Linked DNA regions of Spinactinospora alkalitolerans. The protein of the gene in region 3 interacts with the protein of the main gene of each other region in a pairwise test. Links are inferred from orthologs where the notes say so. Each region holds a gene or a part of one and is shown on either strand. Other genes may lie near its edges.

Region 1 (3,600 bases), 3.0 Mb from region 3 along the record:
GCCGCCACGTGCGCGGGCGTGGTCGTCGCCAGCGCCAGCTCGATGCGGGCGTGAGCGGAGGTGTCGGCCATGTAGCGGTCCAGCGTGGGCATGCGCTGCCCGCTCATGCCCACCGTGCTGAGCACGGTGTAGGGCCGGTCCGGCGTGGGCGGCCGCTCGGAGACCCGGATCAGCGGATCGTGGCCGTCGGAGACGTCCCAGTAGTGCCCGGCCGGACCCACCGTGCGGTTCAGGTGGTTGAACACCGTCCGCTGCACGCTCCGCCAGGCGTTGGGGGCGGCCCGCCACTCCCAGTAGGCCTCCGCGTGCACCACGCGGGGCCACAACTGCGCGGCCACGTCGTCCAGCGCCCAGGCGTAGGGGCTGCGCCCGATCGCCTCGCGCGCGTAGCCCGGCAGGCCCCGATCGGCCTCGGCCCAGCCCGGGATGATCGCCAGCAGACCGTCGTCGTCGAGGAGGGCCACCCCGTCGCCCTCCTCGAACCACACCGCGCGCAGCCGGGCCGGATCGAGCCGCGAGCGTCCCTGCGGATGCTTGGTGTGGTCGGCCGGCATCAGCGGGGCGTGCCCGGCGTACAGCCCGGCCGGATCGCTGGTCTCCGGCGCCATCTCGTGGTTGGCCAGCCACACCGGCACCCGCACCTGGCCGCGCGGATCGAGCAGGTAGGCGGCCGTGGTCCGGGAGTCGTACTCCACGACGACGCGGCGGCTGCGGTAGGGACTGGCCCGGTCGAGGAGGATGTGTGTTCCGGTCACCGGCACTCCTCGTCGCTCGTCGTTCGTCGCCGCCGCACGCGAACCGCGCCGACGCCGCATAGTATGGGCGTCAGTGCCCGTACGGGCGGCACCGCAGCAGACCCGCCGATCATGTCGTTCACGTCGCAGTGAGCCCTAAATTACCGTGAATCGCCGCTCTGCCGCCGCCTCAATCGATTCCTCCCGCGATCTGGACCCATTCATGCCTGCCGAGCTCACCTTTGCCGCCCCGCGCCGGGCCAAGCCGCCCCGGCACCTCGCCGACCTCAGCCCGGACGAGCGCCGCACCGTCGTCACCGAGCTCGGCGAGAAGCCGTTCCGCGCCAAGCAGCTCGCGCAGCACTACTTCGGTCACCTCGAATCCGACACCGCCAACATGACCGACCTGCCGGCGGGGGCGCGCGAGCGGCTGGGCGAGGCGCTGCTGCCCACGCTGCTCACCCCCGTCCGCCACATCACCTGCGACAACGGGATGACCCGCAAGACGCTGTGGCGCGCGTTCGACGGGGTGCTGTTCGAGTCGGTGCTCATGCGCTACCCCGACCGCGTCACGCTGTGCGTCTCCTCGCAGGCCGGCTGCGGCATGAACTGCCCCTTCTGCGCCACCGGCCAGAACGGGCTCACCCGCAACCTGTCCACGGGCGAGATCGTGGACCAGATCGTCGCGGTCGCCCGGGACCTGGCCCGCGGCGAGGTCGCCGGCGGTCCGGGGCGCATCGGCAACATCGTCTTCATGGGCATGGGCGAGCCGCTGGCCAACTACAAGAAGGTCCTGGAGTCCGTGCGGCGCATCACCGATCCGGTGCCCGGCGGGCTGGGCATCTCCCAGCGCGGGGTCACCGTCTCCACCGTGGGGCTGGTGCCGGCCATCGACAAACTCATCGCCGAACGGCTCCAGGTCCGGCTGGCGGTCTCCCTGCACGCCCCCGACGACGAGCTGCGCGACGAACTGGTCCCGGTGAACAACCGCTGGAAGGTCGCCGAGGTCCTCGACGCCGCGTGGCGCTACGCCGGAACGACCGGCCGCCGCGTCTCCATCGAGTACGCGCTGATCAAGGACGTCAACGACCAGGCGTGGCGGGCCGACATGCTCGGCGAGCTGCTCGCCGGCCACCTGGTGCACGTCAACCTGATCCCGCTCAACCCGACGCCGGGCTCGAAGTGGACCGCCTCGCGTCCGGAGGACGAGCGGGAGTTCGTCCGCCGCCTTCAGGCGCACGGGGTCTCGGTCACCATCCGCGACACCCGGGGCCAGGAGATCGACGGTGCCTGCGGCCAGCTCGCCGCCGCCGAACTGTAGTCTCCGACGGCCGCCGCCCCGGCCGCGGGAGACGATGTGACACAGACCGCGCTCGCCTTCCTGGTCGGGCTGACCTCGGCGCTGCTGCCGTTCGTCAACATCGAGATCTACCTGGTGAGCGCGGCGGCCCTGGCGGGCGACGGCGTGCTCCTGGTGACGGGGATGGCGGTGGCCGCCGGAGCCGGACAGACGCTCGGCAAGGTCGCCTACTACTACATGGGGCGCGGCGTGCTGAACGTGCCCTGGCTGCGCCGCAGGGCCGAGAAGCCCGGGAAGTGGAGCGAGCGGGCCGCGGGGTGGCGGGAGAAGGCGCAGCGGCGGCCGGTGTGGGCCGCGGGGCTGGTCGCGGTCAGCTCCTTCGCCAGCATCCCGCCGTTCATGGTCGTCTCGGTGCTGGCCGGGACCGTGCGGATGCCGCTGCCGGTCTTCCTGGTGATCACGATGGCGACCCGGACGGTGCGGTTCCTCATCCTGGTCTACGCCCCGGGGGTGGCGGCGGCCGTGCTGCCCTGACCGGTGTTCGACGACGGGGTTCGCGCAGGGGAGGGTGGCTGTCGCGGTGCGCGCAAGCCACCGGCGGCACAGCATGTCCATGCCCGGAAAGGTCTCGCCTCGCTCCGCGAACGCAGCGGTCAAAGCCCGATGAGCCGTCCCGACGCCCGACGCCGCCGTGAGAAGCGGCAGCGGCCGTGCCACTCGGGGGCGAAGCACGGCCGCTGCCACGAGGTAGGACGCCCCTGGTGCGTGGGGGGTTTACCGTTGCCCGGTTTTTTCTTTGCCGCCCAATGGGGCCGGAGTCGGAATCGGAGACGGGACGCGGACCGGAGCGCCGCGACCGGGGCCCACTGATGTCCGACGGTCGGGGTCGTGCAAGGGGGTGGCTGTCGCGGTGCGCGCAAGCCACCGGCGGCACAGCATGTCCATGCCCGGAAAGGTCTCGCCTCGCTCCGCGAACGCAGCGGTCAAAGCCCGATCAGCGCGTGCCCCAGGCGTAGGTCTGCTTGCGCAGCTTCAGGTAGAGGAAGCTCTCGGTGGCCGTCACCGTGGGGACCGCGCGGATCCGGTTGAGGATCTCCAGCAACTGGTCGTCGTCCTCGGCCACGACCTCCACCAGCAGGTCGAAGGAGCCCGCGGTGATCACCACGTACTCGATGCCCTCCAGGTCGGCGACCTCGTCGGCCACCGCGTTCAGGCCGCCGCTGCACCGGACGCCGATCATGGCCTGGCGGCTGAAGCCGAGCATCATCGGGTCGGTCACCCCGACCACCTGCACCACGCCGGCCTCCAGCAGGCGCTGCACCCGTTGGCGCACGGCCGCCTCGGAGAGCCCGACGGCCTTGCCTATGGCCGCGTAGGAACGTCTCCCGTCCTGCTGGAGCTGTTCGATGATGCGCTTGGCGGTCTGGTCGAGAACGATGCCGCTCCCGCCGTTGCGCCGCGTCACCGCTGTCTCCGGCTGGTCTGTCACATGCTCCTCCGCTGCTGAATTGGTTGTTCGGCATGACCCGGACAACGAATTCAAAAGTACTCCAGGGGGCGGCGTCG
Region 2 (3,462 bases), 2.5 Mb from region 3 along the record:
CGGTCACCCGCGGGTCGCCGAGCACGGCGCCGATGAAGGCGTAGCCCAGGGAGACGCCGACCGTGCTCAGCGCGACGATGCCGAAGGGCCACAGCCCGGAGTGCGCCATCGGCTCGCGCAGGGAGCCGACCAGGTAGCCGGCCAGGCACAGGAGCATCGCGTAGCGGCCGATCTCGTGGTCGGCGGGCGGCAGGGCGTCCACGGCCAGGCCCGAGGCGAACCCCGCCACGGCACCGGTGGCCGGCCCGGTGCGCAGGGCCAGCGCCGTGACGGCGAGCAGCACCAGGTCCGGTGCGACGCCCCAGGGCAGCGACAGCCGGTTGACCACGGCCGTCTGCAGGATCACGGCGACCGCGGCCAGCAGTGCCGCCACCAATCCGCGGGTCATGACGGCTCCTCCTCGTTCTCCCGGCCCAGCGGGCCGGTGTCGCCCGCACCGGAACCGTCTCCGGTGCCTCCGGGGGGCTCATCGGTGTCGACTCCGGTGCCCGGCTCGTCGGCCGCACCGGTCCCCTCCCCGCCGGTCCCCTGCTCCGGCTCCTGCCCGGTCCCCTGGTCGGCCTCCCGGTCGGCTTCCTGGTCGGCGGCGGCCTCCTGGTCCGCCCCGTCCCGGGCTGCGTCCTCCGCCCGGTCGTCGGGGCCGGGCACCGACGGCGGCACGGAGTCGCGCGGATCGCTCTCCGGCGCGGCCACGACCACGCCGACCACATCGAGGCGGCTGAAGTCGACGACCGGTTCCACGTCGGCGGTGCGGCTCAGCGCGCCGGGGGTGTCATGGACCTCGCTCACCGCGCCGATGGGCACGCCGGGGACGTACGGGGCGTTGTCGTGCGAGCCGAGCGAGAGGATCTGCTCGCCCTTCTCGACCGTCGCGGTCGCGTCCAGCAGTTCGAAGCGCATCGGTGCGGACGTGCCGACCGCCTGCGCGCCGCCGCTGACCACGCCGATCTCCTTGGAGCCGGCCAGCCGCGCGCCCACAGAAGAGGAGCCGTCGGTGACCAGCCGGACGGTCGAGGTGGTCTCGCCGGCCTCGGTGACCCGGCCGACCAGGCCGTCGCCGTTGAGCACCGTCATCTCGGTGTCCACGCCGTCGCGGCGGCCGACGTCGAGGGTGACGGTGTCGGCGTAGCCCTGGACGGTCAGCCGGGTGACGGCCTGGGCCGGCACGATCTCGTAGTCGCCCAGGGAGGCCAGGCGCAGCAGGTCGGCCAGGTCGTCGGAGCGCTCCCGTTCGCGGTCGCGGGCGGCGAGCTCCCTGGTCAGTTCGGTGTTGCGCGCCTGGAGCTCCTCGATCCGCTCGCTCGCGCCGGGCGCGGCCGCCAGCGCCCGGTAGGCGTCGGTGATCGGGGCGGTCAGGGTGGAGACCGCCGTCGAGATCGGGGCGAAGGCCATCTGGCCCGCGGTGCGCGCGGTGCCGATGACCGGGTTGCCGTCGGAGCGCGAGTCCAGGACGATCAGGACCGCCGACACCAGCAGCAGCAGACCGAGGATGAACCGGGACCGGGTGTTCTCGCGCAGCATCACGGGCCCCCTGTCGTCGTGGGCGGCGGTGCGGTGGCGGCGGGCGCCGGCATCGTCAGCGCCGCCGTTCCGGAACCAGCACCTGGTTGAGGCGCTCGTAGTTCTCCACGCAGGTGCCCGAGCCGATGGCGACGGAGTCCAGCGCGTTCTCGGCGAGGTGGATCGGCATCCCGGTCTCGTGCCGCAGCCGCTCGTCCAATCCGTTCAGCAGCGCGCCGCCGCCGGTGACGGCGATGCCGCGGTCCATGACGTCGCCCGACAGCTCGGGCGGGCACTTGTCCAGCGTGGTGCGGACGGCGTCGATGATCAGGGCGACCGGTTCCTCGATGGCGTGGCGGACGTCGGCGGCGGACATGACCACCGTCTTGGGCAGCCCGCTGACCAGGTCGCGCCCCCGCACCTCGGCGTGCAGCTCCTCGGGGCCGGCCGGGTAGGCCGAGCCGATGGCGACCTTGAGCTCCTCGGCGGTGCGCTCCCCGACCATCAGGGAGTACTCCTTCTTGACGAAGGTCATGATGGCCTGGTCGAGCTCGTCGCCGCCGACCCTGATGGACTGGGAGGTGACGATGCCGCCCATGGAGATGACGGCGACCTCGGTGGTCCCCCCGCCGATGTCGACGACCATGTTGCCGGTGGGCTCGTGCACCGGCAGGCCGGCGCCGATGGCGGCGGCCATGGGCTCTTCGATGATGTAGACGCGCCGGGCTCCGGCCTGGTAGCCGGCCTCCTTGACCGCGCGGTGCTCGACGGAGGTGATGCCGCTGGGGACCGCGACGACGAGGCGCGGCTTGGCGAAGTGGCGGCGGCGGTGGATCTTCTGGATGAAGTAGCGCAGCATGCGCTCGGTGATGTCGAAGTCGGCGATGACGCCGTCCTTCAGCGGCCGTACCGCGGTGATGTTGCTGGGCGTGCGACCGATCATCTGCTTGGCGTCGATGCCCACCGCGACGATTTTGCCGGTCGAGGTGTTCAGGGCGACGACCGAGGGCTCGTTGAGGACGATTCCCCGGCCTCGCACGTAGACCAAGGTGTTCGCGGTCCCGAGGTCGACCGCCATGTCGCGGCCGAGAAAAGCAAGGTTATTGGTCATTAAACGTCCTCAGCGGCACCAATCGGGTGCGGCTTGCCCGGGGCGGTCAATACGACGTCGATCCGCACGGACCCGGATCGAGCTACTCGTATCGTAACGCTGCGCATCCGAGCCGCTACGCAAACACACCGGTTGGCCGCGGCCGCCGAGGACGTGAAGGAGAGGCCGCGAAACTCAGGTCAGGCCAGGTCGGGGAAGAACAGCTTGATCTCGCGCTCGGCGGAGTAGGTCGAGTCCGAGCCGTGCACGATGTTCTGCTGCACCTCCATGGCGAAGTCGCCGCGGACGGTGCCGGGCGCGGCCGCGACCGGGTCGGTGGCTCCGGCCAGGGCGCGGAACGCCTCGACCGAGCGCTCGCCCTCCACGACCATCGCCACGAGCGGGCCGCCGGTGATGAACTCGACCAGGGACTCGAAGAACGGCCTGGAGGCGTGCTCCTCGTAGTGGGTCTTGGCGGTGCCGGCGTCGAGCGTGCGCATGTCCAGCGCGACGATCTTCATGCCCTTGCGCTCGATGCGGGAGATGACCTCGCCGATGATGTTGCGCCGCACGCCATCGGGCTTGATCAGGACAAGGGTGCGCTCCACGGTTGTTGCCTCCTCGGCGACTAGACGGTGATCGGTGGATCCGGTGGTTTCAGCGCGGCCATCCCTGGGAACGCAGCACCTCCGGCCGAGCGCAACCCTACCGGTTAGGCCCGATCGCCCGCGGCGGCTTTCATCGCGTCGGTGCGCCGCCCCAGGAGGACCCCGGCGACCCACAGCCCGGCGAAGACGACCCCGATCACGACCATGCCGGGGACCAGGACGGAGCTGGCCAGCAGCGCGGCCTGCAGCGCCCAGCCGGCGTAG
Region 3 (3,882 bases):
GAGGAGCTGCGGCTGGTGGAGTCGGCCACGGTCTCGCGGGGGTGGCCGGCCACGCTGCGGGTGGAGGTCGTCGAGCGCACGCCTGCCTTGAGCGTCCGGGTCGGCGACGGCTACCGGCTGGTGGACCACGACGGCGTCCACATCGAGGACACCGGCGAGCCGTCCCCGGGCCACCCGCTGGTCTCGGTCACCGGGGAGGTCGAGGGCAACCCCGCCGTCGCCGAGGCCGCGGCCGTCGTCGAGGGCCTGCCCGCCGCGATCCTGGACGACGTCGAGGAGATCGAGGCGACCGACCGCTCCGAGATCACCCTGCGGCTGGGCAACGGGGCGAGCGTGATGTGGGGCGACAGCGAGCGCACCGAGAAGAAGGCCGGGATCCTGGAGATCCTGATGCGCGAGCACCCGCCGAGCGAGGAGCGGCGCTACGACGTCAGCGCCTCCGATGTGGCCGTCGTCAAATGACGACCGGCGACGGCGGCCGGTGCGATGACATGCGCGACGCGCCGGGCGCGCGCATCGCCTCCGTGCGCGACACGCCGATAGGCTGAGCTCGTCATTAGTTGCCCGGTGGCGGGACCTCGGCCTACTGTCGGAAAGCACCACCTTTAGTTGACATAAGTATGGACTTGCACCATGAGGCGAGCGCGGGCGGACAGCTCGGACGCACTCGCCGACCCCCGATCCCCATGGGACCGTGACCGGCCGGTGCCGGCCCCGGGATCCGAAGCGATAACCGAGAACACTGCAGAACCGGACAGCCAGTGAACCGGTCCGGCGGTGGGGCGGAGGAACGCCCCGTGGCGGCGGACCGGCACAGTTGGCAAGAAGCGAGCGGAAAGGCCCCTCGTCGTGGCAGCACCGCAGAACTACCTCGCGGTCATCAAGGTCGTCGGCATCGGCGGCGGCGGTGTCAACGCCGTCAACCGGATGATCGAAGAGGGACTCAAGGGCGTCGAGTTCATCGCCATCAACACCGACGCTCAGGCGCTGCTCATGAGCGATGCCGACGTCAAGCTCGATGTCGGCCGCGAACTCACCCGCGGACTGGGCGCGGGCGCCAACCCCGACGTCGGCCGCAAGGCCGCCGAGGACCACCGCGAGGAGATCGAAGAGGTCCTCAAGGGGGCCGACATGGTCTTCGTGACCGCGGGCGAGGGCGGCGGCACGGGCACCGGCGGCGCGCCGGTGGTCGCCAACATCGCCCGATCGATCGGCGCGCTGACCATCGGCGTGGTCACCCGCCCCTTCGGCTTCGAGGGCAAGCGGCGGGCCACCCAGGCCGAGTCGGGCATCGCGATGCTGCGCGAAGAGGTCGACACGCTCATCGTGATCCCCAACGACCGGCTGCTGTCCATCTCCGACCGCCAGGTCAGCGTGCTCGACGCGTTCAAGGCCGCCGACCAGGTGCTGCTGTCCGGTGTTCAGGGCATCACCGACCTCATCACCACGCCCGGCCTGATCAATCTGGACTTCGCCGACGTCAAGTCGGTCATGTCCGGCGCCGGATCGGCCCTCATGGGCATCGGTTCGGCCCGGGGCGACGACCGCGCGGTGGCGGCGGCCGAGATGGCGATCTCCTCGCCGCTGCTGGAGGCCAGCATCGACGGCGCCCACGGCGTCCTGCTGTCCATCCAGGGCGGCTCCGACCTGGGCCTGTTCGAGATCAACGAGGCGGCCCAGCTGGTCGCCAACTCCGCGGCCCCCGAGGCCAACATCATCTTCGGCGCCGTCATCGACGACGCGCTGGGCGACGAGGTTCGGGTGACCGTCATCGCCGCGGGCTTCGACGAGCCCAGGGTGGAGGCCGCTCTCCCCCCGAAGGCGGCCGCGGTGCCGCCCGATCCCGCCCCGCGGGAACCGGTCGCCCCGCCGCCGGCCCGGCCGGAGCGCCCGGTCCAGCCGCCGGCCGCCGAGGCGCCGGCCGCGCCCTCCAGGCCCGAGCCGGTGCGGCCGGTCCGCGAGGAGCCGCAGGCCCGCCCCGCCCCGGCGCCGGTGAGCGAGCCCGAACCCGAACCCGAGCCCGAACCGGCCCCGGAGCCGCCGCGGGCCGAGGAGATCTCCGAGCCGGAGCCGCAGGAGCAGGCCGAGCCGGAACCGGCCGTGGAGGAGGAGCCCTACCAGACCCCCAACATCCGTGCGGTGGGCGACAACGGCTACGGCCCGGTCCGCCGGACCGGGACGGAGAGCCCCTTCTCCCGCTCCAGCGAGATCCCCACCCCCCGACGCCGGGTGATCTTCGACGAGGGCGACGACCTGGACGTCCCGGACTTCCTGAAGTAGCGGCGGCAGCGCGGGCGCCCGCGCTGCCGCGATCCCCACCGATTCGGCGGCGCGCTTCGCTGAACCGCCGCCGAACGGCTTTCCTCCCCTCCCTCTCCCAGGAGAAGCAGTCCCCACGATGAGTGCCGTGATCGAGCTGGCGCCGGGCTATCGGGCCGGCTTCACCCAGCGCTATGACGGGGGCGTGAGCGCAGCGCCCTACGACACGCTGAACCTCGGGACGGGGGTGGCCGACGACCCCGAGGCCGTGGCGGAGAACCGCAGGGCCGCGGCCGCCCGGTTCGGTTTCGACCCGGAGCGGGTCGTCTGGATGAACCAGGTGCACAGCGCCGACGTCGCGGTCGTGGCCGAGCCCGGCGAGGTCGAAGCGGTGGACGGCGTCGTCACGACCCGTCGTGACCTGGTGCTGGGCGCGCTCGCGGCGGACTGCCTGCCGATCCTGGCCGCCGATCCGGTGGCGGGCGTGACCGCTGCGGCCCATTCGGGCCGGCTCGGGACGGCCAAGGGCGTCGCGACGGCGCTGGTGCGGGAGATGGTCGGCCAGGGCGCCGACCCGGGGCGCATCGCCGTCGCGCTGGGCCCATCGATCTGCGGCGAATGCTACGAGGTGCCGCCCGGAATGCAGGAGGAGGTGCGGCGCGCCGTGCCGGAGGGAGCGAGTCGCACCCGCAAGGGGACCACGGGGGTCGACATGCGGGCCGGTGTCACCGCGCAGTTGCGCAGGGCCGGAATCGGTCAGATCGTCGCCGACGAGCGCTGCACGCTGGAGACCCCCGAACTCTTCTCCCACCGCAGGCAGGCGCCGACGGGGCGCCTCGCCGGCTACGTGTGGCGGTCCTGACGTGGCCGGGGATGCGGACCGCGGGGCGGACCCGGTGCCGCGCGCCGAGCTGATCGCCGCCAACCTCGCCGACGTGCGCGCACGGGTGGCCGCGGCCTGCGCCGCGGCCGGACGGCGGCCCGAAGATGTGAAGATCATCGCGGTCACGAAGACCTATCCGGCCTCTGACGTGCGCATCCTGGCCGGGCTCGGCATCACCGACGTCGGGGAGAACCGGGACCAGGAGGCCGCACCGAAGGCGGCGCAATGCGGTGATCTCGGTCTCAACTGGCACTTCGTCGGTCAACTCCAGACGAACAAGGCGCGCTCGGTGGCGCGCTACGCCGATGTCGTCCACTCGGTGGACCGCGACCGGCTGGCCAGGGCGCTGGGCGCCCGGGCCCGCGCCGAGCGGCGCGAGCTGACCTGCCTGGTCCAGGTCAACCTGGACCCGGAGTCGGTGGAGGGCGTGCTCGGGCCGCGCGGGGGAGCGGACCCGCGCGACGCCATGGCCGTCGCCGCGGCCATCGACGCCGAGGAGGGCCTGCGGGTCGGCGGGGTGATGGCGGTCGCGCCGCGCGAGGGGGAACCGGGTGAGGCGTTCGACCGTCTGAACTCGGTCGCCTCTCGGGTCCGGGATCGCTACCCTCGTGCCACGGTGGTCTCCGCGGGGATGAGTGGCGACTTCGAGACCGCGATCGCCGGGGGAGCGACACACCTGCGTCTGGGTGCGGCGTTGCTCGGCGACCGCGAGCCGAACGTGGGGTAATGTCCCCACATGG

Evidence for each region. Proteins that work in one complex are often made in the same cells at the same time.
Region 1: the proteins of ftsZ (region 3) and rlmN interact in binary tests that used the Escherichia coli proteins (3 or more experiments, as listed by UniProt). The link is inferred for Spinactinospora alkalitolerans from one-to-one orthologs.
Region 2: the proteins of ftsZ (region 3) and HDA32_RS07285 interact in binary tests that used the Escherichia coli proteins (3 or more experiments, as listed by UniProt). The link is inferred for Spinactinospora alkalitolerans from one-to-one orthologs.

Annotation. Positions count from the first base shown.
Region 1 is NZ_JACCCC010000001.1:1,132,315-1,135,914, forward strand. Bases 63-3,006 are described here. They hold rlmN (dual-specificity RNA methyltransferase RlmN), read left to right. Parts: upstream 63-957; coding sequence 958-2,055; downstream 2,056-3,006. Other genes in these bases: HDA32_RS05250 (suppressor of fused domain protein), read right to left, coding at 63-755; HDA32_RS05260 (VTT domain-containing protein), read left to right, coding at 2,092-2,568. In the rest of the region: more of HDA32_RS05250, read right to left, coding at 1-62; HDA32_RS05265 (Lrp/AsnC family transcriptional regulator), read right to left, coding at 3,029-3,523.
Region 2 is NZ_JACCCC010000001.1:1,629,825-1,633,286, reverse strand. The notes cover bases 595-3,400. They hold HDA32_RS07285 (rod shape-determining protein), read right to left. Parts: upstream 2,612-3,400; coding sequence 1,577-2,611; downstream 595-1,576. Other genes in these bases: HDA32_RS07275 (DUF4233 domain-containing protein), read right to left, coding at 3,303-3,400; ndk (nucleoside-diphosphate kinase), read right to left, coding at 2,791-3,198; mreC (rod shape-determining protein MreC), read right to left, coding at 595-1,521. Outside these bases: rod shape-determining protein MreD, read right to left, coding at 1-388; more of mreC, read right to left, coding at 385-594; more of HDA32_RS07275, read right to left, coding at 3,401-3,462. UniProt on the Escherichia coli protein: Forms membrane-associated dynamic filaments that are essential for cell shape determination. Acts by regulating cell wall synthesis and cell elongation, and thus cell shape.
Region 3 is NZ_JACCCC010000001.1:4,170,011-4,173,892, reverse strand. The notes cover bases 196-3,064. They hold ftsZ (cell division protein FtsZ), read left to right. Parts: upstream 196-849; coding sequence 850-2,280; downstream 2,281-3,064. Other genes in these bases: pgeF (peptidoglycan editing factor PgeF), read left to right, coding at 2,399-3,064; HDA32_RS18475 (cell division protein FtsQ/DivIB), read left to right, coding at 196-462. In the rest of the region: more of HDA32_RS18475, read left to right, coding at 1-195; more of pgeF, read left to right, coding at 3,065-3,121; HDA32_RS18460 (YggS family pyridoxal phosphate-dependent enzyme), read left to right, coding at 3,123-3,869. UniProt on the Escherichia coli protein: Essential cell division protein that forms a contractile ring structure (Z ring) at the future cell division site. The regulation of the ring assembly controls the timing and the location of cell division.